Regions from separate parts of the Mesorhizobium sp. L-2-11 genome, predicted to be linked through region 2. Evidence: predicted binding sites of a transcription regulator. Region 2 holds the regulator's gene; each other region holds the start of a gene.

Region 1 (10,409 bases), on a different replicon from region 2:
TGCCGAGGTGAATGATCGCTTTGGCCGAGCCATGGCGGATGCCCTTTTGGTCGAAGTAGCTGCGAGACTTCGGAGATCGACGCGGGAGAGCGATGGCATTGCCAGGTTGGAGGGCGGCGAATTTGCAATAATCGCTACGCGCGATATCAGGCCAGATCAGATCAGGTCCTTGGCCAAACAGATCATAGAGGCCATGCGCGCCCCGTTCTTGATCGAAGGGCGCGAAATATATTGCAGGGCCTCTATAGGTGTCGCTTTGGCCCCCGCTGACGGTTTGGATGCCAACCAACTCCTGCGGTGCGTCGACACCGCGGTATACAGGGCCAAGACGCTGGGGGCGGGCTCCATTCAGTTTTTCAGCGCAAACGACGATGAAGCTGCTGCAAGGCGCCATGCTCTTGAACGCGATCTGCCATCTGCGCTGACCAATGACCAGCTTTGGCTCGCATTTCAACCATTTCTCGACCTCGGGAGCGATCGCATCCGAGGTTTTGAAGCGCTTCTGCGGTGGCAGCATCCGACCCTTGGCCCGATCTCTCCGTCGGAGTTCATACCCATCGCTGAAGAAACGGGTTTGATTCACTCCATCGGACACTGGGTCGTCAAAACGGCTTGTTTGGCAGCGGCGCGCTGGCCGCGCGACTTGCGGGTCTCCGTCAACTTGTCGGTGGTGCAGCTTAAGAACAAGGCCTTGCTTGATGGAATTGTAGTGGCCTTGGCTGAAGCCGGGTTGGAGCCCCGAAGACTCGAGGTCGAGATCACAGAAACTGTGCTGATTTCGAATTTTGAAGAAACGATTTCATTATTACAATCGTTAATTTCGCTATCCGTCACAGTTGCTCTTGACGATTTTGGCACCGGCTATTCATCACTGACTTATCTTCGTAAATTGCCTCTTTCGCGCCTCAAGATCGACCGATCTTTTGTCCAGGATATGCTCACCGATGCGGACTGTGCCGCGATTGTAAGATCCTTGGTTGAGTTGGCGCATGAGCTTCGAATTGAGGTAACAGCCGAAGGCGTAGAAACTCCCGAACAGCTCGACTATCTGCGATGCGTCAGATGTGATGAAGCTCAAGGCTATTTAATCGGAAAGCCTGTCCGGATAAGCGAAATTCCTGGCATTGCCGCGGAGCCGGTGGGTCAGGAGCTAGGTACTTGAATAGCAGGACCGGCACTTTTGCGGCGATGGTCTGGTTGTCTCGTATCTCGACGGTCACGTTGCCTTGCTCAGGCAGGCTGAAGGCCGCAAGTCCTGTGCAAGCACTGCGAATAGCCCTGTGACGAAGCATCCGATCGAGGTGATCACGTCGGCCGAGCAGCGCCGGCGGTGGTCTCGGAGGCAAAGGAGCGGCTGGTCGCAGCGACGTTTGAGGCTGACGATAGTCTAAGTCTAGTGTTTCGGAGATCGCGCGATCGACCGGCATTCATATGCGCCAGACTTTTCCGGAGAGGTCGGAGCCGCATCCTGGTGGTGGGTCAACGCCGGAGGATACAAAAATTATTCGTCCGCAATGGTCGCAACGATGTCGATTTTTTTGCCACCTGATGAGCCGCTCTTGCAGCAGTTCGGCCTGCTGGCCTACCGGGGAGCATCACACCGCTGCTTTCCCCCTTGAACCGTCATTGCCCTGACAACACATTTTGCAATCGTCGGCGGGTGCGATGAGGCGCCTGTTAACGCAAACTAGAGCGGGATGAGATTTATGGGAGTCGTGGGATTCCCAAATCAGCGATGATCTGATTCAACCTTGCTGCTGGGCAGGAGGCCAGCATTGATGGTTGGATATTCAATGGACCTGCGCGAACGGGTTGTTGCGGCGGTCAAGGTTGAAGGGCTTTCGCGGCGCGCGGCGGCTGCTCGATTTGGCGTCAGCTACAGCGCGGCGATCGAGTGGCTGAAGCGGGTGGAACAGACGGGGAGCGTGGCGCCCCGCCAAGTGGGCGGCTACAAGCCGAAGAAGATATCGGGAGCGTGGCGCGACTGGCTTGTCGAGCGCTGCCGGGAGAAGGACTTCACCTTGCGCGGGCTTGTGGCCGAACTTGGCGAGCGTGGCCTGAAGGTTGACTACCGCTCGGTGTGGGAGTTCGTGCACGCCGAGAAGCTGTCTCACAAAAAAAGACGCTGATCGCCGCCGAGCAAGATCGTCCCGATGTTGCGCGCCGACGGAGGCAATGGGTTCTGTATCAGGACCGGATCGACCCCGCCCGCCTGGTGTTCATCGACGAGACCTGGACCAAGACCAACATGGCCCCGCTCAGGGGTTGGGCACCGGTCGGACAGCGGATCAAGGCCAAAGTTCCCAATGGCCACTGGAAGACAATGACCTTTCTGGCTGCGCTGCGTCATGATCGCGTCGAAGCGCCCTGGCTCATCGACGGGCCGATCAACGGCGAGAGGTTCCTCCTCTATGTCGAGAAGGTTCTCGTGCCCACTCTCCAGCCGGGCGACATCGTTGTGATGGACAATCTCGGCAGCCACAAAGGCAAGGCCGTGCGTCGCGCCATCCGAAAGGCCGGCGCGAGGCTCTTCTTCCTGCCGAAATACTCGCCTGACCTCAATCCGATCGAACAGCTCTTCGCCAAGCTCAAGCACTGGCTGCGAAAGGCCGCAAAGCGCACCGTTGAAACGGTCTGCAACGCCATCGGCCAGATTCTCAACCGCGTCACACCGCTCGAGTGCTCAAATTACTTCGCAAACTCAGGCTATGACCGCAGGTAATCTCATCCCGCTCTAGCGGTTCAGCAGGATGGGGAGGAACGAATGAGCCCGGAGGCTTTCAGTAGCCCACTTTTCGTGAAACGTGCAGCATACATCGTGCAGGAGATTGCCAGTCTTGCCGACGCTATCGATTTCCTAAACGAATGGCCAGAAGATCGGAGAGACCTGGCTCACGATGCCGCCCTCAGGGCGTGCTATGAGGCACACGCTGGGCGAGAACTTGTTAGCGCAGCGCGCAACGCCTTTCTCGGTTTTGCGAAACAGGCCGCCATATTGGAAGATGCAACCTCCGCCATGCAGTGGCTCGCAGCCTGCAAGTCGGGCAGTGGAAAAGTGCGCGCGTAGGCCGTCGGCGACGCAAGTGAGGCTGGCGCAGGGCACGTCGAGAGGGCCTTGCGTAGAGATTTCACGATCGCAGCGGGAACCACGCTCGGCTCGGGAAGAAGACGAGCTGAGCCTATTGCCGCATAGCCGCCTTGGGGCGCGGAGATGACCGGCTTATGCAGATTTGAGAGGCGGGTCGTTGTTCAGGTTAGCCGCCATAGCTCAGAGCGCATCGTGTTCGATGTTAGTGATGCAGCCGCTATCCTGCTGCGCGATCTTCATGATCAGACCGAGCAACGGAAGGCAGCGATGGACGCCTGTCTGCAGGATTGCGTGGTGAGGCCCTTCCACTAGCTCTTCGAAAAGCTTTCGTGGCAGCCGCACTTGAAGCAAAGATGCTGCGCAGCGATTAGCCCCTGCACGGGATCTCCGCCTGACATCGTCGACCGCAAGCGCCAGCTCGAAGCGGGTTTTCCGCTTAAGCGTTTTGTTCAAGTTTTGGCCGTAGATATCTCGCCAGACGGGTGATCATCCTGCCTGGGGGAAGTGCATGTTGAAAGTCTACACTTGCATTGCGACGCAGCATGATCTGCGTCTGGTCGCGCTAGCGGCCTTTATCTGCGCCCTGGCTTCCTTCACGGCCGTGAACCTCCTCCACCATGTCGGGCGCAGTGAAAGCGAGATGCGACGGATCTGGCTAGCCGTCGCCGCGGTCGCCACCGGCTTCGGCATCTGGGCGACGCATTTCATAGCTATGTTGGCCTTCCAGCCCGCCGTACCGAGCGGCTACAACATCGCCTTGACGATCATGTCGTTGCTGGCCGCGATCGCTTTGACCGGCACGGGTCTCACGATCGGCATCTCGCCACGCGTTCCACATGGACGCTGGCTCGGCGGTGCGATCGTCGGAGGCGGCATCGCGGTGATGCACTACACTGGCATGGCCGCATTCGAGATCGCGGGCCGCGTCGTGTGGGATCTGCCGCTCGTCGCCGCGTCAATCATTCTTGGCGGGCTGTTCGGCGCGGCCGCATTGCCGGTTGCCCTTCACGCCAACACGGTCAAGTGGAAGTCGCTCGGCGCCCTCGTGTTGACGGTAGCGATTTGCTGCCACCATTTCACGGCGATGGCCGCGGCTGCAATCATGCCAGACCCGCGCATTGTCATTTCCGCAACGGCGTTGCCTGCGGACTGGATGGCGGCTGGCGTAGCCATCGTTTCGATCCTCATCATCCTTTTGGCCATCATCGGCCTCGCCCTCGATGTGCGCGATCTCCGTCGCGCCGGGGAGGCTGCGCGTATGCAGGAGCTGGCCGACGCGGCCGTCGAGGGGCTGATCGTTTGTAACGAAACCGAGATCGTGGCAGCCAATCGCAGTTTCGCCGCGCTTGCCTGCGTCGACGGCTCTCAGCCAGCCGGCCGCCCGCTCGCGTCCTTCTTTCCCACGGTTTCCCAAGGCGAGTTCACGGGCACTGCACAAACGCCGCTGGAGGTGGGGCTATGCGCGACGGACGGCAGTACGGTCCCGGTTGAGCTGATCCGGCACAGCATGCTCTATGCCGGCAAGCAACACCAGGTTCTTGCCGTGCGCGATATCCGCGGGCGCAAGCGGGCGGAGGAGGAAATTCATTTCCTTGCCCACCACGATCCCTTGACCAAGCTTCCAAACCGCACGAGCTTCAACGAAAAGCTGGAGGCCGAGTTTGCGACGCATCGCGGCGCTGAGCGGTGCCTTGCCGTCCTCTTCCTCGATCTCGACCGCTTCAAGGAGATCAACGACCTCTTCGGCCATCTCGTCGGAGACGCCGTGCTGCAGTGCGTGGCCGAGAAGATCCGAGGCGTCCTTAAGCCCGGGCAGATGGTTGCGCGCCTGGGCGGCGACGAGTTCGCTGTGATTGTTCCCGGTCTGCCGAGCGCGGGCTATGCGACGCGCACTGCTGAGGCCATCCTGGACGCATTCAACGACACAGGCGGCAACCTGCCCGCCGGCGTCACCATCGGCACCAGCCTTGGCATCGCTGTATTCCCGAACGATGCACCCGATCGGGAGACGCTTTTGAGCCATGCCGATGCTGCGCTCTATGAGGCCAAAATGCAGGGGCGTGGCCTTTATTGCGTTTTTGAGCCGGCCATGGGTGAGCATCTGCGCGATCGCCGTCAGTTCGAGCACGACATCCGTCACGCGATCTCGCGCAAGGAACTCCGCCTCGTCTATCAACCGCAGGCGCAACTCGTGTCCAACGAGGTCTTCGGTTTCGAAGCGCTGCTCCGGTGGGATCATCCTGAACGCGGCGCCGTTCCGCCGGCGGTGTTCATCCCGATCGCTGAAGAGTGTGGCGCCATTCTGAAGATCGGTGAATGGGTGCTCCGGACCGCCTGCGCCGAAGCGGCAAGCTGGCAACAACCGCTGGCAATCAGCGTCAACGTTTCGGCTATGCAACTCCACGGCGGAAATTTATCCGAGCTGGTCGGGGCAGTGCTGAAAGAAACCGGTCTCGATCCGTCCCGCCTCGAGCTGGAAATTACCGAAACCTGCCTGATCAAGGATATCGGGCGGGCGCTCGCTGTCTTGCGTCAGCTCAAAAGCCTTGGGGTTCAAATCGCCATGGATGATTTTGGCACCGGATACTCGTCGCTATCGAATCTGCGGGCATTCCCGTTTGACAAGATCAAAGTCGATCAGTCTCTAGTGCGGGCGGTGGATACCAGCGATGAGGCGGCTGCCGTCATGCGTGCGGTCTTTGGCCTCGCTCGGGGCCTCAAGCTCCCGGTCCTGGCCGAGGGCGTTGAAACGGACGCGGAGCTGACCTTCCTGCGGCAAGAAGCCTGCGATGCGATCCAGGGTTACCTACTTGGCCGACCCTGCCCGATTTCCGACTTCGCTCAGCACACGATCGGCAATGGTAGGGCCGCCGCTTCCCGGCGGCTGGGGAACCACGAACTGCGCGTGATCAAGAACAGCGCGGCCTAAGCGCGTAAGCGGGTCGCACGTTGGTGGTGATAAGCTCTGGCTCCCCGGGCCGTCATTGACGCGTTGCGCTGCGCCAAGCGTGGTTCATAGTCACTGCTGTGCTGATCGAAGGCTCCGCGCCTCCGCCGGTTGCTCAGCCCGCACCACACGGCGTAACAGAAATGCTCTGATCCCTGAAAACTGGATCGTTCGAAAGCGGAGTTTTCCGCGGTAACATCCCTTGGCTGGGAGGAGCGGAAGACGATGAAGGCATCGAAGTTCTCGGACGCGCAGAAGGCGTTCATTCTGAAGCAGGGGTCGGACGGAATTCCCGTCGCGGAGATCTGTCGTCGGGCGGGGATCAGCCAGGCGACGTACTTCAACTGGAAGAAGAAATACGACGGACTGCTGCCGACCAAGATGAAGCGGCTGAAGCAGCTTGAGGACGAGAACGGCAAGCTCAGGAAGCTGGTGGCCGATCTGTCCTTGGACAAGGAGATGCTGCAGGACGTCATTCGCCGAAAACTGTGAGGCCTGGTCGCAAACGCGAGCTGGTGGCGGAGACGTGTGATGAGTGGAACGTTTCGATCCGACGGGCATGCCGGGTTCTGGAGTTCGACACGTCGACCTATCACTACAAGTCCCGCCGCCGCGCGTGTGAAGGCGAAGCTGCGGGAAGGCCGGGAGGAAGCCGTCGGCCCGAACGACGAAAGTTTCGTCCAAAGCAGCGAGTGCCGCATCGACATCCTCGGGACGGAAGCCCACGCGCTTCGCGGGCGGCGGATCGGTGGTGCCGTGGCTGCTGGCGGCGGGTGCATGGACATGCGGATAGTTGCGCCGTGACAGCCGGTGGAAGACCAAGCCGAGCGCCACCAAAATTGTCGAGTTCAGCGCCACCGGCACCAGCGGGAACAGGAAGCCGAAGCTGAGCACGGCCGGTCCGCCGAGCACGGCCGTCAGCGCCGCGGCACCGCCCGGCGGATCCAGGCTACGCGTGAATGACATGGCAGCGATTGCCAGCGCCACAGCGAGGCCCGACGCGTTCACCGGGTCCTGCACGAAAAGCGCAACCGTCACGCCGACCAGTGCCGAGATCGAATTGCCGCCGATGATAGACCAGGGCTGCGCGAGCGGGCTTGACGGCACGGCAAAGAGCAGGACGGCGGAGGCGCCCATCGGGGCCACGAGCAGCGCCACATGTGGCCCGCCGCGCCATGGCGATCCCCCTGATCACGCCGGTCAACGCAATACTGATCGTGGCCCCGATGCAGGCGAGCAGCCGCTCGCGCAGCGTCGCGCTCTTGTCAGGGCGATGACGATTTCAAGAGAAAGTAGCGGCGAGAAGTCCCCCAGTAGGCGAGCAAGCCGACTCCGCTACTGCGGCCGCCGCTGACCTGCACGGCCACGCACAGACGCATCGGCGCAGCGAATCTTCCGCCTATACGAGGAGCGGAGTTTGACAATGAATAGACGTCGGCGGAAGCCTGTATTCCCGCAGGCCCGGATGTCACGCCATTCTTGTGGCGGACGCCGTGATCACGTCTGAACAAGCAGCGTGTGTCGCCGCCCGTTCACCCTCATTTAGGCGAACAACTCCTTGCAACCGGTCTTCATCATCCAGTTCGCCCGATCGAGATGGCTTCTCGCGGCTCTCCGCGCGCGTTGCGGCTCTTCCGCCGGATTGATGCCGAGGATGACCTGCGCCATCTCCTCATAGCTGGCATCGTCGGCGGACGCATCCAGAAACCTCATGTAGGTCGTGAAGTGCTCCTTGTCGTACGCGGTCAGGCTGTCCGACCAAGGGACTTCATCTTTAAGACCTGATTCAACGTCTGGGTATTTCATCACGATATCGAGCTCCGTAAGCAACTGGTCGAAGATCTCGCTTCGATAGGCTACCCGAACCCGAGGGAATATCGCCTCAACACGACGTTCCCGATCATGCTCTGCAAGTGCCTGCCGAAGCGATGAGCGCTCCTTTTGGCGATGCAACCCGAGGTTAGGGATGAATTGCAAAAGGCTCAAGACTGTTCGGCTGGCCGTCGATTCCGGCCGACTGCTCGGCCGTTAATTTCACATAATTTCACATTTTTTAACACAGACGAAAGTCGGCCCAGAACTTACGCCGAAACGCTCGCTTAGGCAGTTGGATGCACCGTAACGGGGGCAGGCTTCCGCGCCGATTCCACATCTTTTGCCCTCCGGTCCGTCCCCCCGCCCGTCTTGACTAAGTACGAACCTACAGCCTATCTCACGATCATCTTAGCACTCCCCAATAGCGAGTGCTAACCACCCTCCGGCAACGGAGAACCTTTCAACCTGCGCACCAGGGATAGTAAAAATGGCACAGTCGAATTTGCGGCCGCTTCATGACCGCGTGGTCGTTCGCCGAGTCGAATCCGAATCCAAGACCGCCGGCGGGATCATCATACCCGACACGGCAAAGGAAAAGCCGCAGGAAGGCGAGATCATCGCCGTCGGTTCCGGCGCCCGCGACGAAGCCGGCAAGCTCGTTCCGCTGGACGTCAAGGCCGGCGACCGCATCCTGTTCGGCAAGTGGTCGGGCACCGAAGTCAAGCTCAATGGCGAAGACCTTCTGATCATGAAGGAAGCCGACATCATGGGCATCATCGGCTAACACGCCGCTGCCTTTCATCCGTACCATCCAATCTGAATTTCGGGCGAAATGCCCAGGAGTACAAAATGGCTGCCAAAGACGTAAAATTCTCCCGTGACGCCCGCGAGCGCATGCTGCGCGGTGTCAACATCCTCGCCGACGCGGTGAAGGTGACGCTCGGCCCCAAGGGCCGCAACGTCGTTATCGACAAGTCGTTCGGCGCCCCGCGCATCACCAAGGACGGCGTCACCGTCGCCAAGGAAATCGAGCTTGAAGACAAGTTCGAAAACATGGGCGCACAGATGGTCCGCGAAGTTGCTTCGAAGACCAACGACATCGCCGGTGACGGCACCACGACCGCAACCGTTCTGGCGCAGTCGATCGTCCAGGAAGGCCACAAGGCTGTTGCCGCCGGCATGAACCCGATGGACCTGAAGCGCGGCATCGACCTCGCGGTTAGCGACGTCGTCTCGACGCTGATCAAGAACGCCACGAAGATCAAGACCTCGGAAGAGGTTGCCCAGGTCGGCACAATCGCCGGCAATGGCGACGAGTCGGTCGGCAAGATGATCGCGGAAGCGATGCAGAAGGTCGGCAACGAAGGCGTCATCACGGTTGAGGAAGCCAAGACCGCCGAGACGGAACTCGAAGTCGTCGAAGGCATGCAGTTCGACCGCGGCTATCTCTCGCCCTACTTCGTCACCAACGCCGACAAGATGGTTGCCGATCTCGAGGACGCCTACATCCTGCTGCACGAGAAGAAGCTCTCCAACCTGCAGGCGATGCTGCCGGTTCTCGAAGCCGTCGTGCAGACCTCGAAGCCGCTGCTCATCATCTCGGAAGACGTCGAAGGCGAGGCCCTGGCCACGCTGGTCGTCAACAAGCTGCGTGGCGGTCTGAAGATCGCCGCCGTCAAGGCGCCGGGCTTCGGTGATCGCCGCAAGGCCATGCTGGAAGACATCGCCATCCTCACCGGTGGCCAGGTCATCTCGGAAGACCTCGGCATCAAGCTCGAGAACGTCGGCCTTGACATGCTCGGCCGCGCCAAGAAGGTGTCGATCTCCAAGGAGAACACCACCATCGTAGACGGTGCCGGCAAGAAGGAAGAGATCCAGGGCCGCGTCGCCCAGATCAAGCAGCAGATCGAGGAGACCACCTCGGACTACGACAAGGAGAAGCTGCAGGAGCGTCTCGCCAAGCTCGCGGGCGGCGTTGCGGTGATCCGCGTCGGCGGCGCGACGGAAGTCGAAGTCAAGGAAAAGAAGGACCGCGTTGACGATGCGCTGAACGCGACACGCGCAGCCGTCGAAGAAGGCATCGTTCCCGGCGGCGGCGTTGCCCTGCTGCGCGCTTCGCTGAGCATCAACGCTGTCGGCGCAAACTCCGACCAGACCGCTGGCATCAGCATCGTGCGTCGTGCGCTGCAGGCTCCGGCCCGCCAGATCGCGGCCAACGCCGGCGCGGAAGCCTCGATCGTTGCCGGCAAGATCCTCGACAACAAGGGCGCGACCTTCGGCTACAACGCCCAGACCGGCGAATATGGCGACATGATCGCCATGGGTATCGTCGACCCGGTCAAGGTCGTTCGCACGGCCTTGCAGGATGCGGCCTCGGTCGCCGGCCTGCTGGTCACCACCGAAGCCATGATCGCCGAGGCTCCGAAGAAGGAGTCGGCTGGCGGCGGCATGCCTGGCGGCATGGGCGGCGGCGGCATGGGCGGCGGCGGCTTCTGAGGTCCACGCAACTCAACAATCTCGGAAAGGGCGGCAAGCAATGCCGCCCTTTCTTCGTGTCCA
Region 2 (10,409 bases):
CCATGTTTCTCCTCTGCGGTCATCTCGCCGAAGGTCTTTTCGAAACCGTCCGGCACGAACACCGGGTCGTAGCCGAAGCCGAGTTCGCCGCGCGGCGGCCATATCAGCGTGCCCCCGACCTCACCGCGGAAATATTCGGCCGCGCCGTCGGGAAAGGCCAGGCAGATGACGGCGACGAAGCGACCCTTGCGCTGCGCAGGATCAACCGCGCCGACTTCCTGCAACGCCACTTCGGCTCGCTGCATCGCCATGCCGAAGTCGCGGGACCCGTCCGGCGCCTCGGCCCAGTTGGCGGTGTAGACGCCGGGCGCTCCGCTTAGCGCATCGACACACAGGCCGGAATCGTCCGACAATGCCGGCAGACCCGTCGCCTTGGCGGCGGCAACAGCTTTGATATAGGCGTTCTCCTCGAAGGTGGTGCCGGTCTCGTCCGGCTCCGGCAGGCCATAGTCCTTGGCCGACTTCGCTTCTATTCCGAACGGCGCCATCAGATCGGCGAATTCGCGCAATTTGCCGGCATTGTGGCTGGCGACAACGATCTCATGTCCATCAAGCGAATGCATCAGATGCCCCAGATTCTTGGTTCTGCGAATTCGATCGAATTGCCGGAGGGGTCGCGAATATAGATCGAGCGGCCACCCTGCGGCCATTCGAACTCGCTTTCGATGGCGATTTTCTTGCGCTCAAGATGCGCTCTCCAGCGCACGATCTCGTCCGCGCTCGCCGCAAAGCAGAGATGGCCGTCGCCGACCGTGCCGTGCGGCGGCACTTTCAGCCTGGCATCGGGCGCCGGCGGCACCTTGGTCGCCTCGGCGTTGAAGATAAGCAGCACGCCGTCCCCGCAACGGAAGAAAAGATGCCTGCCGTCGACCTTGCCCAGCAGATCGAGCCCAAGCACATCGGTGTAGAATTTTTCCGCAACATCGAGGTCGGTGACGTACAGCGCTGATTCGAGGATAGCGGAGGGGGTCATGACCGGGTTAAGCTACAGCCATCTGCTGCAGGCTGACCAGTCGCGTAATACCTTTCTTGGCCAAATCCATCAGCGCCGCAAATTGCTCTTCCGAGAAAGGCTCGCCCTCGGCCGTGCCTTGTATCTCGACGATGCCGCCCTTGCCGGTCATGACGAAATTGGCGTCGGTGCCGGCCGATGAATCCTCGAGATAGTCGAGGTCGATGACAGGCTGGCCGTCGTGGATGCCGCAGGAGACAGCCGCGACATGGTCCTTCAGCACCTTGGCGACACTGGCCATCTGCCGGGCTTCCATCCAGCGCAGGCAGTCGTAAAGCGCCACCCAGCCGCCGGTGATCGAGGCGGTGCGCGTGCCGCCATCGGCCTGGATCACGTCGCAGTCGACGGTGATCTGCTGCTCACCCAGCGCCTGCAGATCGACCACTGCACGCAGCGAACGGCCGATCAGCCTCTGGATTTCCAGTGTGCGGCCGCCTTGCTTGCCGGCCGAAGCCTCGCGGCGCATGCGCTCTCCGGTCGAGCGCGGCAGCATGCCGTATTCCGCCGTCACCCAGCCCTTGCCGGAATTGCGCATCCAGCCCGGCACCTTTTCCTCGAGGCTGGCGGTGCAAAGCACGTGGGTGTCGCCGAACTTCACCAGGCACGAGCCTTCCGCGTGCTTGGAGACGCCGCGCTCAAAGGAGATGGCGCGCATTTCGTCGAATTGGCGTTTGGAAGGGCGCATTCAGGCTTCTTTCCTGTCATTTTAGGATTCGTGGCCGGCTTGTAGCCGCACGCGACGAGAGGCGCAAAGGAAAATGGACCAGTTGCGCGGGCGCGGCCGAAGTCTATATCTTTGGGCCGGAGGTATTTGGCTCGAAATGACCAAGGCAGTCGATCCCAGTTCCCAATCGGCGGCAGCGCTCCAGTCACCCGCGCTTCAATCGCCCGCCCTTCAATCACTCGACATGCGCTCGCGCGATATCTTTCGGCGCATTGTCGATTCCTATCTGAAGGACGGCGAGCCGGTCGGCTCGCGCAGCCTGTCGCGTATCCTGCCGTCTTCGCTTTCGCCGGCCACCATCCGCAATGTGATGAGCGATCTCGAGCATCTCGGCCTGATCTACGCGCCGCATATCTCAGCCGGCCGATTGCCGACCCAGGCCGGCCTGCGCTTCTTCGTTGATGCCTTTATGGAGCTTGGCGATCTCTCCGACGAGGAGCGCCGCGCCATCGAGGCGCAGGTGCGCGCCTCCGGCTCTGGTGCGACGCTGGAGCACATGCTCACCGAGGCCAGCCAGATGCTGTCCGGCATGTCGCGCGGCGCCGGCCTCGTGCTTGCCGCCAAGAACGAGGTGGCGCTCAAGCATATCGAATTCATCCAGCTCGAACCGAACAAGGCGCTGGCCGTGCTTGTGTCGCAGAACGGCGATGTCGAAAACCGTGTTGTCGACCTGCCTGCCGGCATCACTGTCTCGCAACTGCACGAAGCCTCGAATTTCCTCAACGCCCATATCCGCGGTCGCACGCTGGCCGAGGCGCGGGTCGAGATCGCCCGCATCAAGGAAGAAACCAAGGCCGCCCTCGACACGCTGTCGCAGGAATTGGTCGAGAAGGGCCTTGCGGTTTGGGCAGGCGCCGAGAGCGGCTTGCCTGCGCGTCTCATCGTGCGCGGCCGCGCCAATCTGCTGGAAAATGTCACCGCCCAGGCCGACATCGAGTTGCTGCGGCATTTGTTCGAGGATCTGGAGACGCAGGACGGGCTGATCCAGCTTCTCGACCTCGCCGAGGAAGGCTCCGGGGTGCGCATCTTCATCGGCTCGGAAAACAAGCTGTTTTCGCTGTCGGGCTCGTCGCTGGTCGTGGCGCCCTATCGCGACAAGGACGCCCGCGTCATCGGCGCGCTCGGCGTCATCGGCCCGACCCGGCTGAACTATGCACGCATCGTGCCGATGGTCGACTATACCGCGCAGCTTATTTCCCGCATGCTGCGATAATGCATGTCGCCCAAAAAAACCGAAGCGCGTCGCACGAAACCCTTCCAGCGCGACACGCTTAAGGCAACCTCAAGGAGAAAAAAATGGCGCTGGAATCATTCAAGGCTCAGATCAGCCTGTTGCTCGAGCAGATGATCAACCAGCCCGAGGATCAGCATGAAGTGCAGGAGCAGCTGCGCGAAAAGCTGAGGGAAATGCGCGCCATGGGCCTGCCGCTGCCGGCCGATCTCGTCGCGCTGGAAAAGCGCCTCGACGACGATTTCTACGCGGCCGGAAATTGAGGCGACGACCAAAACGGTCGATTTGCTTCAACTCTCCGTGGCGAACCACTCAAAGCGGAACTTGATCGGTGAGTTCGCCCGGCCGGCGGCGTGGTGCAATCGAATCCGACTCTCAGGGAGTACACGCCTGCCCGCCTTTGTGCGACAAGGTTCAGTCTTCATGCGCTAAGGCCGAAACCATGACCCTCACCGGATTCCTCGCTTATAGCGCGGCGCTCGGCATCGCCGCCGCCATCCCTGGCCCGGGGTTGACCGCGCTTATTGCGCGTGCGCTCGGATCCGGCTTTCGCTCGGCGCTCGCCATGTCCTTCGGGCTGATGCTCGGCGATCTCATCTATCTCACCGCCGTGGTGCTTGGCCTCGCTCTCGTCGCACAGACCTTCGGCATGGCCTTCCTGGCGATTAAATGGCTGGGCGTCGCCTATCTCGCGTTCCTTGGCTGGCGCTTCTGGACGAGCGGCATCACGCCCGAAACCGTGCAGGCGAAGAAAGGCAGGGGCGGGCTGGTGTCGAGCTTTATTGCCGGCCTCGCCGTTACGCTCGGCAATCCGAAGACAATGATCTTCTATCTCGCCATCACGCCGACCATCGTCGATCTGAAGACCATTACGCTAGCCGACTACGGCATCCTCGTCGGTCTGACGCTCGTCGTGCTCCTGATGGTGCTGGTGCCCTATCTGGCGCTGGCGGCCAAAGCGCGCGGGTTCCTGAAGTCGCCGAGCGCGCTGAGGGCGCTGAACCGCACCGCCGCCGGTTTCATGGTTGGAGCTGCGGCTGCGATCGCCGCCCGGCAATAGCCAGTTTTGGCCTCGGCTGAATGCTTTTCCCGGGGGGCGAGGGTGTTTTCAGCATTCGACCCACTCGGATATTTTCAAACGGCAGACTAGCTTGCGCGGCCGAAGGCTTTATCCTGCCTGGTCGAGACTTAGCTGCCTGACTCTTGCCCGTCTGACTCTTGCCCGCCTAACTCTTGGGAGCGAAACCAATGAACAAGCCCGCCACCACCGCGCACATGCCCGGCCGCGGCCGCATCTACAATTCGATCACCGAGACGATTGGCGACACGCCGCTGGTGCGGCTCGACAAATTCGCCAATGAAAAGGGTATCGTCGCCAATCTGCTGGCCAAGCTCGAATTCTTCAACCCGATCGGCTCGGTCAAGGATCGCATCGGTGTCTCGATGATCGAGGCGCTGGAGGCATCGGGCAGGATTGCGCCCGGCAGGACCACGCTGATCGAGCCGACCTCGGGCAACACCGGCATCGCGCTCGCCTTTGCCGCCGCTGCCAAGGGCTACAAGCTGATCCTGACCATGCCGGAAACCATGTCGGTCGAACGCCGCAAGATGCTGGCGCTGCTCGGCGCCGAGCTGGTGCTGACCGAAGGGCCGAAAGGCATGAAAGGCGCCATCGCCAAGGCCGACGAGTTGGCTGCGACGCTGCCCGACGCCATCATTCCGCAGCAGTTCGAAAATCCCGCCAATCCGGAAATTCACCGCCGCACCACTGCCGAGGAAATCTGGAACGACACTCATGGCGAAGTCGACATCTTCGTCGCCGGCATCGGCACCGGCGGCACCATCACCGGGGTCGGCCAGGTGCTGAAGCAGCGTAAGCCCTCCGTGCATGTCGTCGCCGTCGAGCCGGAAGCCTCGCCGGTGCTGTCGGGCGGCCAGCCCGGCCCACACAAGATCCAGGGCATCGGCGCCGGCTTCGCGCCGAAGATCCTCGACACGACCATCTATGACGAGATCGTCAAGGTCTCCAACGAGGATTCGGTCGCCAATGCGCGGCTCGTCGCCCGCCTCGAAGGCGTGCCGGTCGGCATCTCGTCGGGCGCTGCCCTGCAGGCGGCGATCGTCGTCGGCTCGCGGCCGGAGAATGAGGGCAAGAACCTGGTGGTCGTTATTCCGTCCTTCGCCGAACGCTATCTGTCGACGATCCTGTTCGAAGGGCTGGGGGCTTAGGGCATATTGGTATTTGTGCCGGCCTGCGGTTGCGGTTTTCCTACGCTTCCGTATCGCCCGCTAATTGTCGAAGCCGGCGCTGCCCCTCACCTGCCTGCTGGCATCCTCTCCCCGTAAACGTGGGCGAGGGGCGCTCTCATTTTGACGGCTTCGCCAATCGCCAGCGTTGCAGAAAATCGTTGCAGAAAAAAGTGCCGACACCGCGACCAGCCTCTTTCTCCCCGTTTACGGGGAGAAATGCCCGGCAGGGCAATGAGGGGCGGCGCCAGCGCTCGGCCCTAGACCCCAAAACATCGGATCATGTCTGACCCCGGCCTTTTCCGGACCTCATTCTTCGGCTGCGAGCCCTGCCCGCCGTTCCTGCAGGAACCGGCGCACGGCTGGATCCCGTTCGAGACCGATCGCCCGGTTGTAGGCCTCGGCCGCTTCCCGAGTTTTGCCGAGCCTGGCCAGGAGGCCCGCGCGGGCGGCCCAGTAAGGCTGATAATCATGCAGCCGCTTGTCGTCGCCAAGCTCGTCAAGTGCGCTCAATCCCGCCGCGGCGCCGTCGGCCTCGGCGATGGCCACCGCGCGGTTGATCGATACAACCGGCGAGCCGGCAATCACCGACAGCGCATCATAGAGCTGTTTGATCGCGGCCCAGTCAGTCCGGCCGCTCAGCCGGGTTGCCGTATGGGCGGATTGCACGGCTGCCTCGAGCTGGTAGCGGCCGACAACGCCCTTGGTCGCGGCGCACTTCAGCAACGTCTCCGCTTCGTCGATCAAGGCGCCGTCCCACAGCGCAAGCTCCTGCTCGGCCAATGGCACATAGTCTCCGGCTGCGTTGCGCCGCGCCGCACGCCGCGCCTCGGCAAACAGCATCAGCGCCAGCAGGCCGAGCGCTTCCGGCTCTTCCGGCATCAGCGACGTCACCAGCCGGCCTAGCCAGATGCCTTCGGTCGCGAGATTTCGACGCCGCGTTTCGGTGCCGGCCGGGTCGGACCAGCCTTCGGCAAACGCGGCGTAGATCGCTTCCAGCACCGCATCCAACCGCTCGCCGAGCTCGGTTCTTTCAGGCACCCGGAATGGGATGCCGGTCTCGCGGATGCGGCTTTTGGCGCGCACCAGGCGCTGGCCCATCGTTGCCGGCGACACGAGGAAGGCCGAGGCGATCGTCGCTGCGTCGAAGCCCAGAATGGTCTGCAGGATCAGCGGCGCGCGTATGCCGGCTTCGATCGCCGGATGGGCGCAGGCAAACATCAGCCGCAGCCGCTCGTCGGGCAGGTCTTCATCGGGCATGCGGGCCTCGATCTCCTCGGCGATCAGCCTGAGATGGTCGCGGCCTGCCTCGCTGGTCAGCCGCCGCCGGATCGCGTCGACGCGGCGTCGGCGCGCCACCGCTAGCAGCCAGGCTTCTGGCTTCTGCGGCACGCCGGTTTGCGGCCAGCGCTCCAGCGCCGCCGCAAAGGCGTCGGCCAGCGCGTCCTCGGCGCCGGCCACGTCGCGCGTACGCGCGGCCAGATAGGCGACCAGCTTGCCGTAGCTTTGCCGGGCGGCCGCTTCCGCCGCCGCCCGCGCGGTGTCGGGCTGTTCCGACATCACATGGTCAGTTCCCAGATCGGCCGCACCTCCACGGTGCCGGTGCTGGCACCCGGGCAGCGCGCCGCCCAGGCAATCGCCGCGTCGACGTCCTCCGCCTCGATCATGTAGAAACCGCCAAGCTGTTCCTTGGTGTCGGCATAGGGGCCATCGAGCACGTTGGTCTTGCCGTCGGCTACCCGCACCGAAGTGGCGGATTGGGTCGGCTTCAGCCGGTCGCCGGCGAGCCAGGCGCCGGATTTCTTCAACGCTTCCGTGTAGCTGACATAGGCGCTCGACATCTGGGTCACCGCATCCGCCGGCGCTGCCGCCATCCCGGCTTCGTTCGCGTAGATCAAAAGCATATATCGCATGGTCTTCTCCATTTTCGACGGCCGCATCGTTGCGAGCCGACCGTATGTCGCGCGGCCTCGCGCGATTTCGACAAGCTCTGTGAGAATCTTTCGGCTCCGATCGCATATCGCGCAAGCGGCCATGCGTTGCGGCATCGCTCAGCCGTTCGTCTAATGGATATTATTGCGGGTTGGCATTTCCCGCCCGCTGTCTAAACTCGCCTCGGGTCGTGCGGTGGCAAATATTTCAGGGAGGAGATCACATGCTCAATTTCAGGACGAAGTTTATTGCCGCCGGCGCGCTGGCGCTGTCGTTGGGGCTTGGCGCGGTGTCGGCCAAGGCGCAGGAATTTATCAACGTGCTGACCGGCGGCACCTCGGGCGTCTATTATCCGCTCGGCGTCGCGCTGTCGGAAATCTACGGCAAGGGCATTGAGGGGGCCCGCACCCAGGTGCAGGCGACGAAAGCTTCGGTCGAGAACCTCAATTTGTTGCAGCAGGGCAAGGGCGAGATCGCCTTCGCGCTCGGCGACGCCGTCAAACTGGCCGCCGAGGGCAACACTGAAGCCGGCTTCCCGGGCAAGCTCGACAAGCTGCGCGGCATCGCCGCCATCTATCCCAACTACATCCAGATCGTTGCCAGCAAGGAGTCCGGCATCAAGACACTTGCCGATCTTAAGGGCAAGAGCCTGTCGGTCGGCGCGCCGGCCTCCGGCACCGAGCTCAACGCCCGCGCCATCTTTGCCGCCGCCGGGCTGAAATACGAGGATCTCGGACGGGTCGAGTATCTGCCCTTCGCCGAATCGGTCGAACTGATCAAGAACCGCCAACTCGACGCCACGCTGCAATCGGCCGGCCTCGGCGTCGCCTCGATCCGCGATCTCGCCACGTCGGTGCCGATCAACGTCGTCGCCGTACCGGCGCAGGACGTCGCCAAGATCGGCTCGCCCTATCTTGCGGTGACCATTCCCAAGGGCACCTATGAGGGCCAGACCGAGGACGTCGCGACCGCCGCCGTCGGCAATTTCCTCATCACCCATTCCGACGTCTCCGACGAGACCGGCTATCAGATGACCAAGCTGCTGTTCGAAAATCTCGACCAGCTCACTGCCGCCCACGCCGCCGCCAAGGCGATCGACATGGCCAAGGCGCTCGACGGCATGCCGGTTCCGCTGCATCCTGGCGCCGAGCGGTACTACAAGGAAAAGGGATTGGTGAAGTAGGTGCTCCCTCCCCCTCGAGGGGAGGGTGGCCCGTAGGGCCGGGAGGGGTCCTCGGCGACGCGCTCCATCATTCAGGCAAAGGTCGAGGCAGTTGAGATTACCCCACCCGTCCATCCGCCTTCGGCGGCTGTCCACCCTCCCCTCGAGGGGGAGGGATTGCGCCCCGCCAGGAACCCGCCAATGACCGACGCCCATCCCGAAACGCCGACCGTTCTTTCCCCCACCGCCGAAGCCCCGCTCGAAGGCCTGCCGCCGGGTTTCGGCGACGGCATCGCCGGCAAGGCCGCCTTTCTCATCGCCATCGCCTTCTCCGTCTTCCAGATCTACATCGCCGCCTATGGCAGCCTGCCGAGCCAGGTGGTGCGCGCCATGCATGTCGGCTTCTTGCTGCTGCTCGGCTTTGGCCTGATCGCCAACCTGCGCGCCACAAGTACACCGGCAAAAGCAGCATTCTGGACGCTGGGCCTGCTCGGCTTTGTCACCGGCGTCTACAATTGGGTGTTCTATGCCGATCTCATCCGGCGCTCCGGCTTCCTTACCACGCCGGACCTGATCGTCGGCACGGTGCTGGTCGTGCTGGTCTTCGAGGCCGCGCGGCGGCTGATGGGGCTGCCGCTTGCCCTGATCGCCTTGATCTTTCTCGCCTACGCTTTCTTCGGCAATCACCTGCCGCCGCCCTTCATCCATCGCGGCTATGATTTCGCACAGCTCATCGACACCTTCGCCTTTGGCACCGAAGGCATCTACGGCACGCCGGTCTACGTCTCGGCCGCCTATATCTTCATTTTCGTCGTCTTCGCCGCCTTTCTCGAACGCGCCGGCATGATCGCGCTGTTCAACGATTTCGCGCTTGGCCTGGTCGGCACGTGGCGCGGCGGGCCGGCCCAGGTCTGCGTTCTGTCCTCGGCGCTGATGGGTACGATTTCCGGCTCCGGTGTCGCCAATGTGGTGGCCAGCGGCCAGTTCACCATCCCGCTGATGAAGCGCTTCGGCTTCCGTTCGGCTTTCGCCGGCGCGGTCGAGGCGACCTCGTCGATGGGCGGCCAGATCATGCCGCCGGTGATGGGCGCGGTCGCCTTCATCATGGCCGAGACGCTGAACATCCCCTATGCCGAGGTGGTCAAGGCAGCGATCATCCCGGCGCTGCTCTATTTCGGTGCCTGCTTCTGGCAGGTGTACCTCGAAGCCGGCAAGGCCGGCCTGCAGGGCATGGCCAAGGCGGACCTGCCCAATCCGTGGCACGCGGTGAGAAGACATTGGCCGCTGGTGCTGCCGCTGGCCGCGCTCATCTATCTGCTGTTTGCCGGCTATACGCCGATCTTCGCCGGCACCATGGGGCTGGCGCTGACCATCGTGCTCATCCTCGGCACGCCGCTGGCGGCTTTGATCGGGCCGCTTGCCTTCCGCATCGTCTTTTGGCTGGCGCTAGGGCTTGCCGCCGCCTCTTTCATGAGGTTCGGCGTCAACATCCTGAGTTTTGTCATCGCCGGGCTGGTAATCGCCTGCGTCACCTTCAGGGGCGGACGCGAGACGCTGCAGATATGCATAGACTCGCTTGCCGAGGGAGCAAAGAACGCGTTGCCGGTCGGCATCGCCTGCGCCATCGTCGGCGTCGTCATCGGCACCTTGACGCTCACCGGCATCGCCTCGACCTTCATCGGCTGGATCATCTCCATCGGCGAGAACAATCTGTTCCTGTCGCTGCTGCTGACGATGCTCACCTGCCTGGTGCTCGGCATGGGCATACCGACGATCCCCAACTACATCATCACCTCGTCGCTCGCCGGGCCGGCGCTGCTGTCACTCGGCGTGCCGCTGGTGGTCAGCCATATGTTCGTCTTCTATTTCGGCATCATGGCCGACCTCACTCCGCCGGTGGCGCTGGCCGCCTTCGCCGCCGCGCCGATGGCCAAGGAGAGCGGCCTCAAGATCGGCATCCAGGCGACCAAGCTTGCCGTCGCCGGCTTCGTCGTGCCGTTCATGGCGGTCTATACCCCGGCGCTGATGCTGCAGGACCCGGGTCCGATCGCCGCCCAGTTCGGCTATCCCGTCGAGGTCGCCTATATCGTCGCCAAAGCGT
Region 3 (10,409 bases), 890 kb from region 2:
ACGCATCGATATGAAAACAAAGCTGCGGCCAGCCAGCGACGTGGCCCGAGCATTTGTCAATGCACACCGCAAGTGCCGCTTGCTCTCGGGCTATCTCATCCATATAGCTCGGCGCAACAGAGGAAGCGCCAGTTGTTCATTTATCGTCAGCCGCGACCTCCTGTGCAATTCGTTCTAACAAGGAAGAAACTATGAGGCGGCAGACCCGACCGTTCACTGTGGAGGTCAAACAAAAGCGCAATTATCAAAAACGGGGCCATTCCATCTGGAGCGATGTCGATCTCTCCGCGGCTATAGCCGACACAACAAGGGAGCTCAAAGATATGGATCTGCCAAATCGTCGGCTGATTGACTCTAATGTCATAGCCCTTGATGCTGAACACGCCCACAAACCGCGAGCGGAGTATCTCATGGCAAATCCCCTAGAAGCTGAATCAGTAGAAGCTGCAACCGAACACGCTCCCAAAGGAAGGACGCCGGAAACGAAGAAGAAAACCCAACCTTCGCGGAAGGCCAAGACTGATCCTGGTCGCAAGAATGGCGCCAATGCGGCGTCCCCGGCGGAAGCAACAGCAACAGCAGCGGCCGTGCGGAGCGCCCGGAAGGTCTACTCCGGAAAAGAGCGCGCCCAAATGCTCGCTCAGGTCGAGACGTCGATCAGCGGCGGCACCACTCTCAAGAGCGCCGTAAAGCAGGCGGGTATATCGGAACAGACCTATTATCACTGGAAGAAGGCCGCGGCGCCTAGATCCGATGGCGACGATCTGAAGGACCTGGTCGCCCTCGAGAAAGAAAACAAGCGATTGAAGAGCCTGCTCGCGGAACGCCTACGCACAGAGAACGCGGAACTGAAGAGGAAGCTAGGACTGCAATAAGGCTTAAGATGCCGCCATTCGACCAGACGGTAGAACTGTGATCGAAGGCTCGCCGGCTGTCGGATGGACGGAGATTTTGCGCACCAGCACCCTGATCTGTCGCGGCCGAGACAGGACAAACCACTCCCGGCGGATTGAAGCGGCACATGGCAAGCACGTGTCAATCAGGGATCGGTGAACGCGGCCGAAGGCAAGGATGACAGCATCAAGGTTTTACGCTGGGCCTTGATCGAAGGCCACCATTCCATCGATGGCCGCGGCGGATTATCAGGGCGAAGTCAATGGGACGCGGATGCTGTGGGATTATAGCCCACCCATGCACAGGTACTTCATTTCGAGATAATCCTCGAGGCCGTGGCGCGACCCCTCACGACCGATCCCTGATTGCTTCATTCCGCCAAAGGGTGCGGCCTCGGATGACATGCGTCCCGTATTGATGCCGACCATTCCGTATTCGAGGGCTTCAGCCACGCGCCACACGCGCTTTAGATTGGAAGCGTAGAAGTAGGCTGCAAGACCGTAAATCGTGTCATTCGCCTCGCGCACCACCTGGTCGGGATCGTTGAAGCGGATTATGGGAGCCAGCGGTCCGAAGGTTTCTTCCTGAGCGACCCGCATTGACCTTTCGACGTCGGTGATCACCGTGGGCTCGAAGAAGGTTCCCGATTCGCCGATACGGTTGCCACCGCAACGGATCTTCCCACCCTGCCGCACAGCATCGCGAATATGATCTTCAATCTTTGCAAGCGCGCACTTATCGATCAGGGGACCGATCGCAACTTCTGGCTCGAAACCGTCACCGACGCGCAATGCACTGACGCGCTTGGTGAATTTGTCGCAGAATTCATTATACACGCTGGACTGTACGTAAAGCCGATTGGCTGAAACGCAGGTCTGGCCTGCATTCCGAAACTTTGCCTGTAGCGCACCATCGACGGCAGCGTCGACGTCTGCATCATCAAAAACAATGAAAGGAGCGTTACCACCAAGTTCGAAGCTGGTTCTTTTGATCTGATCCGAACACTCCCGCATGAGCAGCCGCCCGACCTCGGTCGACCCAGTGAAGCTGATCTTGCGGACCTTCGGGTTCGAGCAAAGTTCACGCCCAACCGCATCGCCTTCCGATGCGTAGATCAAGTTTAGAACGCCATCGGGAAAACCTGCCATCCGGGCAAGCGTGAACATAGCACCCGCGACAAGCGGTGTTTGCTCCGCGGGTTTCAGAACAATCGCGCAGCCGGCAGCAAGCGCAGGCGAAATCTTGCGAGCCACCATCGAGGCGGGAAAATTCCAAGGAGTAATGGCGCCGACAACACCGATCGGCTGTTTGATTACCAGCATACGCCTGTCGTTAGAAGGCGGCGAAATCGTCTCGCCATAGATGCGATTGGCCTCCTCGGCATACCATTGGAGGTAGGCTGCGGCATGGGCGATTTCAGACTTCGCCTCTGCAAGCGGCTTACCCATTTCAGCCGTCAAAATGGCTGCAAGATCCTCGCTGTGGTCGAGGATCAGTTGGTGCCATTCCCATAAGATGTCGGAGCGCTCGCGCGCGGTGAGCGCCGCCCAATGTTCCTGCGCAGCTTCAGCCTTATCGATTGCCTTGGAAACGTCCCGGACATCCATATCTGGAAGCTCAGCCAACAGCTCGCCCGTTGAGGGATTGAACACCGAAAAACGCCTCGTGGATTGCTCCGCCTTCCGACCAGGCACACCGGCCAGATCGTCAAATAGCTCGGGATTTTTGAGACGTCTCGTCAGCGACTGTGTCACGGTCAAACCGTCGTCCCCCTTCATGGTTAAGTTACTAGCTTCGCAACGTACTAATAAGCACAACTTGTGCCAGATGATCGGACGAGATCGTTCCGGCCCTCGGTCATTGCAAGCGCAGCTTCCCGACTGATTAGCCCATAGCAATGACAGCCTCAATCACGAGTCGCGCTAAGGCTTTCGCTCCATAACAGGCAAGCGCGGATAGAGCTCGTGAAGAGCTGGCATAGGCGGAGTCGATCATCGAAATCGCCGACGTTGGCAACAGCACTGCGGTATCATTCTTTGAGCGGCTTCCACGGCCGCTCATACCAGGCATATCGAAAACCTACCGCCATGGTCGAACGTGCCATCGATGTAGTGGCTTAAGCGCTGCTAAGTCTTGATAGTCGCGCACAAAGCCATGTTTGTTCAGTACGCCACCCGAAAGCTCCACTGCGACGATGTAGTGTGGCCGTGTAGGCGCGCGCACGATAATATCACGCGAGCCCAAACCTTTTCCGACCGGCTCCGTCCCAAAAAAAGGGGGCGGCGTCGGTGCCGCCCTCTCGGTATCCGAAAGCTGATAGAGGCTAGATTAGAAATCCATGCCGCCCATGCCGCCCATGCCGCCGCCGCCCATGCCGCCAGGCATGCCGCCGCCGCCAGCCGACTCCTTCTTCGGAGCCTCCGCGATCATGGCTTCGGTGGTGACCAGCAGGCCGGCGACCGAGGCCGCGTCCTGGAGAGCCGTGCGCACGACCTTGACCGGATCGACGATGCCCATGGCGATCATGTCGCCATATTCGCCGGTCTGGGCGTTGAAACCGAAGGTCGCGCCCTTGTTCTCAAGGATCTTGCCGGCAACGATCGAGGCTTCCGCGCCGGCGTTGGCCGCGATCTGGCGGGCCGGAGCCTGCAGCGCACGACGCACGATGCTGATGCCAGCGGTCTGGTCGGAGTTTGCGCCGACAGCGTTGATGCTCAGCGAAGCGCGCAGCAGGGCAACGCCGCCGCCGGGAACGATGCCTTCTTCGACGGCTGCGCGTGTCGCGTTCAGCGCATCGTCAACGCGGTCCTTCTTTTCCTTGACTTCGACTTCCGTCGCGCCGCCGACGCGGATCACCGCAACGCCGCCCGCGAGCTTGGCGAGACGCTCCTGCAGCTTCTCCTTGTCGTAGTCCGAGGTGGTCTCCTCGATCTGCTGCTTGATCTGGGCGACGCGGCCCTGGATCTCTTCCTTCTTGCCGGCACCGTCTACGATGGTGGTGTTCTCCTTGGAGATCGACACCTTCTTGGCGCGGCCGAGCATGTCAAGGCCGACGTTCTCGAGCTTGATGCCGAGGTCTTCCGAGATGACCTGGCCACCGGTGAGGATGGCGATGTCTTCCAGCATGGCCTTGCGGCGATCACCGAAGCCCGGCGCCTTGACGGCGGCGATCTTCAGACCGCCACGCAGCTTGTTGACGACCAGCGTGGCCAGGGCCTCGCCTTCGACGTCTTCCGAGATGATGAGCAGCGGCTTCGAGGTCTGCACGACGGCTTCGAGAACCGGCAGCATCGCCTGCAGGTTGGAGAGCTTCTTCTCGTGCAGCAGGATGTAGGCGTCCTCGAGATCGGCAACCATCTTGTCGGCGTTGGTGACGAAGTAGGGCGAGAGATAGCCGCGGTCGAACTGCATGCCTTCGACGACTTCGAGTTCCGTCTCGGCGGTCTTGGCTTCCTCAACCGTGATGACGCCTTCGTTGCCGACCTTCTGCATCGCTTCCGCGATCATCTTGCCGACCGACTCGTCGCCATTGCCGGCGATTGTGCCGACCTGGGCAACCTCTTCCGAGGTCTTGATCTTCGTGGCGTTCTTGATCAGCGTCGAGACGACGTCGCTAACCGCGAGGTCGATGCCGCGCTTCAGGTCCATCGGGTTCATGCCGGCGGCAACAGCCTTGTGGCCTTCCTGGACGATCGACTGCGCCAGAACGGTTGCGGTCGTGGTGCCGTCACCGGCGATGTCGTTGGTCTTCGAAGCAACTTCGCGGACCATCTGTGCGCCCATGTTTTCGAACTTGTCTTCAAGCTCGATTTCCTTGGCGACGGTGACGCCGTCCTTGGTGATGCGCGGGGCGCCGAACGACTTGTCGATAACGACGTTGCGGCCCTTGGGGCCGAGCGTCACCTTCACCGCGTCGGCGAGGATGTTGACACCGCGCAGCATGCGCTCGCGGGCGTCACGGGAGAATTTTACGTCTTTGGCAGCCATTTTGTACTCCTGGGCATTTCGCCCGAAATTCAGATTGGATGGTACGGATGAAAGGCAGCGGCGTGTTAGCCGATGATGCCCATGATGTCGGCTTCCTTCATGATCAGAAGGTCTTCGCCATTGAGCTTGACTTCGGTGCCCGACCACTTGCCGAACAGGATGCGGTCGCCGGCCTTGACGTCCAGCGGAACGAGCTTGCCGGCTTCGTCGCGGGCGCCGGAACCGACGGCGATGATCTCGCCTTCCTGCGGCTTTTCCTTTGCCGTGTCGGGTATGATGATCCCGCCGGCGGTCTTGGATTCGGATTCGACTCGGCGAACGACCACGCGGTCATGAAGCGGCCGCAAATTCGACTGTGCCATTTTTACTATCCCTGGTGCGCAGGTTGAAAGGTTCTCCGTTGCCGGAGGGTGGTTAGCACTCGCTATTGGGGAGTGCTAAGATGATCGTGAGATAGGCTGTAGGTTCGTACTTAGTCAAGACGGGCGGGGGGACGGACCGGAGGGCAAAAGATGTGGAATCGGCGCGGAAGCCGGACCCCCATTTACGGCGCAATCCCACTGCCTACGCGCGTTTCGGCCGTAAGCTTTGGGCCGACTTTTGTGTCTTATTTGGAATGTGAAATTATGTGAAATTAACGGCCGAGCAGTCGGCCGGAATCGACGGCCAGCCGAACAGTCTTGAGCCTTTTGCAATTCATCCCTAACCTCGGGTTGCATCGCCAAAAGGAGCGCTCATCGCTTCGGAGAACGTGCGGAACTTCCGGTCCTTGAGGTTGCGTAGTCGCGGCGCGAAGCGTTTGCCGATCAGGGCAAACAGCCCGAAGACGTGATCGCTCGCGCCGCCCGTATCGGTGAAGTGTTCCTGGATGTCGAGGATCGTGTCCTGGTCGAACAGCCCATCGAGCACATAGGCTGCCTCGCTTTCGGTCGGGCTGATCGGCAGGATGCTGAAGTAGCCGTACTGATCTGACAGATGGCTATAGAACTTCGAGCCCGGCTCGCTGCCATAGTGCAGATTGACGTCGCCGCGCTTCGCCGCTCGGTCGCTCGCGCGAAAGAACTGCCCATCGGATGACGCGGTCGTTCCATTGCCCCAAAATCGAGAATGTGGATGCCGGGTGTGCGCATCGGTGATGCATGCTTGCGCCGCGCGATAGGTCTCCGACCGGGCATGGAAGGTTCTCATCCAGCCGATCTGGTGAGCGCTAGTAGCGCGCGGTGGACACGGCAGCGCAGCCTGATGCTGGGTCGACTGGTATGCTTGATCGCTTGTGGCGACACCGTAACCGACGCTCACCTTTCCAATTCGGAGATCATGGTTAGAGCTGCCGATTGGCTGCCACCGCTGACGGCTGGTGAGCGGTCTTAAGCGAGCAGGGTCATTTACGTATGGGGCTTCGAGTGATGCCACACACGGTGCCTGCAAAAAGGGCAAATCCGACTGCTGAAAACCGCCGCAGTGCAAGGCTTGACGGCCTTCTTTCCTATACCCGTCCACGCGACCCAAGCTTTTCCCACAACGAATCAATCGTGGACCGAGGAAGGTGCAGCCGAAAAACATCGGACAAGACTCGCTGCAGTTCGCTCTTCGTTTTGAGGGTTTCTGTTTCCTCAATTTGGTTCCGAATCAAGCTGAAATCCTTGTTGAACAAGTTCGCAGGCCCTTCGGCTGTCAGCACGCTCATCATGAGGCTGGATGGAAACGGCGAACGGTCCCAGCGAGCGCAGATGAAGTTGGCGCCCTCAAAATCTGAGGGCAAGGCGGTGGCTCGATCGAAACCATAAAGAGGGAACCATTCATTCCCGTTCTTGCGTTCAACGACGAGTTCTCCGCTGGCGGAGTCAGCTCGCAGGCGAAACACGTCACGGCCAGCTGTTTGCAGTTCCTCTGTATCGATCCGTAGCGGTGCAATCGGTGCTGGACCACCGAAGCCAGCGTCGGCGAGCCAGTCGACGCCCTCGATGGTTAAGATGAATGCCTGGTGTGTGCGTGGCCCACCCTCCGCAGCACCCATACGCACTCTGCAAAGGATGGGCTGGATCGTGAAACCGAGTGCTTCGAGCGCCAAGCCAAACAACTTGTTCAATTCGAAGCAATACCCCCCTCGCCGGGCATTGATCAGTTTGGCCCAGATCGAATTCTCAGTCAGATTGGGTATATCACCCAACAGCACATCGATGTTTTCAAAGGGAATCGCGCGCATTTGAGCCTGCTGAAGGGCAACAAGACCGTCGACCGTTGTCGGCACTCGAGCAAGGCCGATACGATTCAGATAGATCGCAATATTGAATGCCATGGGATGTCCTTAACACCTAGGATTCGTATTCGTTGAACGCCTGCCGAAAGCGCGATGACGTCCCAGGGTTCACGGAGCAGAGTAAGGTGGCCATCTCCCCCTATAGAAGTGAACATGCCGACCATTCCTCGTGTTCGCACTGAACCAAAGCGGCGTTTCGAGCGCTGCAAATACCCCTCGTGATCCGGAAACGCGGGCATTGCTCGTACAGGGCACTGAACATCACGGTGCTGCAAAAACGGGTACACAAAGGACTTCCGATCCACAGCGGATTGCAACAGTCGACCTTCTCAGGCCTCCGCTCATGGTGACTCGCTGTGGCTCACTACGATTGGTCGAGATAAGCGTCGAACGCGGCAGCAACGTAAGCGCGTAGGCGTCCCCACGTAGCGTGCAGGCGGTTGATCGCTCATTTTCAGCATGAATCATGCGGAGAATCCTATGAGCGACAGTATGAGCCATCATCGAACATTCGAGATTTTGACGGCGGAGCCTGTGCCGTCCCGACGCAAGCCGCGCCATCGGTCGGACGAAGAGAAGGCACGGCTTGTCGCCGAAGCGTTCTCGCCAGGGGGCAATGTCTCGGCGGTTGCGCGTTCCGAGGGGCTGGACCCCTCGCAGCTCTATGCGTGGCGCCGCAAGGCGCTTTCGTCGGGCATGGTTGCGCCACTGACGGAGGGAGCGAGCAAGCCGGCGAAGTTCACGCGCTTTGAAGCGGTGGGCAGCGACACGGTGGAAATCGTCATTGGCGACGCAGTGGTGCGCGCCGGCGGCGATGTCGATCCCGATCGCCTGGCGAGGATCATCCGCGCGGTTCGTAAGGCATGATCGCTTCCGGTGTGGTGGTTTACGTGTCGTGCCAGCCGGTCGACTTCCGCAAGGGCGCGGCATCTTTGATGGCGCTGGTCAGGGATGGCGGCCTGGACCCATTCTCGGGGGCACTTCACGTATTCCGTTCGAAGCGTGCGGACCGGGTTCGCATCGTGTGGTGGGACGGCAGCGGGGTTTGTCTTTATTCGAAGACTCTGGAAGATCACAGCTTCTGCTGGCCGGGGATATCGGCCGCGCGCATGCGTCTCGACCACGCCCAGTTGATGGCGCTTCTGGCCGGACTGGACTGGAAAAAGATTCGTCCGGCCAGGGTCAGGCGGCCGTTATCGACGGGCTGAAACCGGCCTGCGGCAAGATGAATCATGCGGCTGGAACGGTTGGGAAAGCGGCTGTTTTTGTGCTCTGTTGCTTGCCATGGTTCTACCGGGTCTTGCCCTTCCCGACGACGTTGATGCGCTGAAGGCGATGATCCTTTCCATGGCTCGCGAGCAGGCTGCAAGCGAGGCCCGGATCGCAGTCGCCGACGCTCGGATCGCAGCATCTGAGGCGGAGGTCGCCCGGCTGAAAGCTGTCGAGAAAAGCGCCAGCGAGCGGATCGCCAATCTCACGTCAATCCTGAAAGTTTTACAGCGCACGCAACATGGCACGCGTTCCGAGCGGCTACGCCTGGCCATCGACGACGAGCAGGCCTCCTTTGCCTTCGAAGAGGTCGAGACCGGCCTTTCGGAAATCCGGAGCGAACTCGACCGCGCGGTCGGGAACAAGCCGAAGCGCGCCCCGCGTCCGCGCAAGGGCTTTGCTGCCCACCTCGAACGCATCGAGGAGGTCGTCGAGCCGGAAATCCCGGCCGACTGCGAGGGGCTTGAAAAGGTTCTGATCGGCGAGGATCGATCCGAGCGGCTGGACGTCGTGCCGCCGAAGTTCCAGGTCATCGTCACGCGCCGTCCCAAATACGCCTTCCGGGGCCGTGACGGCGTGGTCCAGGCTCTGGCGCCGGCGCACATCATCGAAAGCGGGCTGCCGACGGAGCGGCTGCTCGCCTATATCGCCGTCTCCAAATACGCCGACGGCCTCCCGCTTTATCGGCAGGAGGCGATCTATCTGCGCGACGGCGTCGAGATCAGCCGGTCGTTGATGGCGCAGTGGATGGGGCATCTGGGCTTCGAGCTGCAGATGCTTGCTGATTACATACTGGAGCGCATCAAGGAGGGCGAAAGGGTCTTCGCCGACGAGACGACCTTGCCCACCCTTGCCCCTGGTTCCGGGAAAACCACGAAAGCCTGGTTGTGGGCCTACGCACGGGATGACCGACCCTATGGCGGAACCAGTCCGCCAATGGTTGCCTATCGTTTTGAAGACAGCAGAGGTGCGGATTGCGTGGCGCGCCACCTCGCCGGATTCAGCGGTATCCTGCAAGTGGATGGCTACTCGGCCTATACCAACCTGGTCAAGGCACGGGCCAAAGCCGGCAGCAATGAAACAATCCGGCTCGCCGGGTGCTGGGCTCACCTGCGGCGCAAATTCTACGACCTGCACATCAGCGGGGTCTCGCAGGCCGCGACGGATTCGATCATCGCCATGACCGAATTGTGGAAGGTCGAGGACGAGGTCCGCGGCAAGGATGCCGGAAGCCGCGCCGCGCTACGTCAGGAAAAGTCCGTGGCCATTGTCGCGAGCCTCTTCGATCTATGGGAAGCGGAACTGGGCAAGGTCTCCGGAAAATCCAAGACCGCCGAGGCGATCCGCTACGCGCTCACCCGGCGGGAGGCGCTGGAACGCTTTCTGATGGACGGTCGCATCGAAATCGACTCCAATATCGTCGAGCGTGCAATCAGGCCCCAGACGATCACGCGAAAGAATAGTCTATTCGCCGGCAGCCACGGCGGTGGACGAACCTGGGCGACGGTAGCCACCTTGCTGCAAACCTGCAAAATGAACAGCGTCGATCCGCTCGACTGGCTCTCGCAGACCTTGACCCGCATCGCTCAAGGCTGGCCGGCATCCGAAATCGAAATGCTCATGCCTTGGAACTTTAGGCCTGACGTTATCGGCTGACCGCTTACGCAGCAACAGAGCGAAGCAAAATGCGATGGCCATGCCGCACGCGGATGAAGCCATTCTCGACGTCCACTATCCCGTCGTCGGCCAGCATCGCCAAGCGCTCAGCTGAATCGAGAAAATGGGTCCAATCAAATCCGTGGGCGGCACAGATTGCCGGTACGTCGGCCTCGAGATCACACATCAGTCGCTCGATGATTGCGCCTCGGACGCGGTCTTCGCCGATGAGACGGTAGCCCTTCGACGTTGCCAAGCGACCAGCTGCGATATGCTGACTATAGGCCTCCAGCGCGCCTGCGTTCTCGACGTAACCCTCTCCAACACGCCCGATAGCCGACGC

What was found. The regulator HrcA, encoded in region 2, represses chaperone genes, less so after heat shock. The targets are predictions, from matches to a motif close to GTTAGCACTCNCNNNNNGNGAGTGCTAAC.
Region 1: a site for HrcA is predicted at 8,258-8,286, ahead of groES (co-chaperone GroES). Genes of this name have one in related genera too.
Region 3: a site for HrcA is predicted at 5,295-5,323, ahead of groES (co-chaperone GroES). Genes of this name have one in related genera too.

Annotation. Positions count from the first base shown of each region.
Region 1 covers NZ_AP023259.1:136,937-147,345, forward strand. Annotated here, with positions in the region: gene JG739_RS33430 (putative bifunctional diguanylate cyclase/phosphodiesterase) at 1-1,162, shown strand, start outside; one part of gene JG739_RS33435 (IS630 family transposase) at 1,779-2,115, shown strand; one part of gene JG739_RS33435 (IS630 family transposase) at 2,115-2,722, shown strand; gene JG739_RS33440 (DUF982 domain-containing protein) at 2,765-3,067, shown strand; gene JG739_RS33445 (bifunctional diguanylate cyclase/phosphodiesterase) at 3,597-6,017, shown strand; partial or broken gene JG739_RS33450 (transposase) at 6,261-6,646, shown strand; partial or broken gene JG739_RS33455 (HPP family protein) at 6,627-7,212, opposite strand; gene JG739_RS33460 (DNA -binding domain-containing protein) at 7,578-7,841, opposite strand; gene groES (co-chaperone GroES) at 8,338-8,634, shown strand; gene groL (chaperonin GroEL) at 8,700-10,346, shown strand.
Region 2 covers NZ_AP023257.1:682,021-692,429, reverse strand. Annotated here, with positions in the region: gene rdgB (RdgB/HAM1 family non-canonical purine NTP pyrophosphatase) at 1-563, opposite strand, end outside; gene JG739_RS03270 (VOC family protein) at 563-973, opposite strand; gene rph (ribonuclease PH) at 981-1,697, opposite strand; gene hrcA (heat-inducible transcriptional repressor HrcA) at 1,834-2,949, shown strand; gene JG739_RS03255 (hypothetical protein) at 3,033-3,230, shown strand; gene JG739_RS03250 (LysE family translocator) at 3,410-4,027, shown strand; gene cysK (cysteine synthase A) at 4,216-5,196, shown strand; gene JG739_RS03240 (RNA polymerase sigma factor) at 5,524-6,774, opposite strand; gene JG739_RS03235 (YciI family protein) at 6,774-7,127, opposite strand; gene JG739_RS03230 (TAXI family TRAP transporter solute-binding subunit) at 7,370-8,329, shown strand; gene JG739_RS03225 (TRAP transporter permease) at 8,510-10,409, shown strand, end outside.
Region 3 covers NZ_AP023257.1:6,442,178-6,452,586, forward strand. Annotated here, with positions in the region: gene JG739_RS30590 (transposase) at 192-875, shown strand; gene JG739_RS30595 (NAD-dependent succinate-semialdehyde dehydrogenase) at 1,179-2,672, opposite strand; gene groL (chaperonin GroEL) at 3,223-4,881, opposite strand; gene groES (co-chaperone GroES) at 4,947-5,243, opposite strand; partial or broken gene JG739_RS30615 (Tn3 family transposase) at 5,608-6,099, opposite strand; gene JG739_RS30620 (arylamine N-acetyltransferase family protein) at 6,368-7,180, opposite strand; gene JG739_RS30625 (transposase) at 7,622-8,008, shown strand; gene tnpB (IS66 family insertion sequence element accessory protein TnpB) at 8,005-8,349, shown strand; gene tnpC (IS66 family transposase) at 8,426-10,066, shown strand; gene hemN (oxygen-independent coproporphyrinogen III oxidase) at 10,071-10,409, opposite strand, start outside.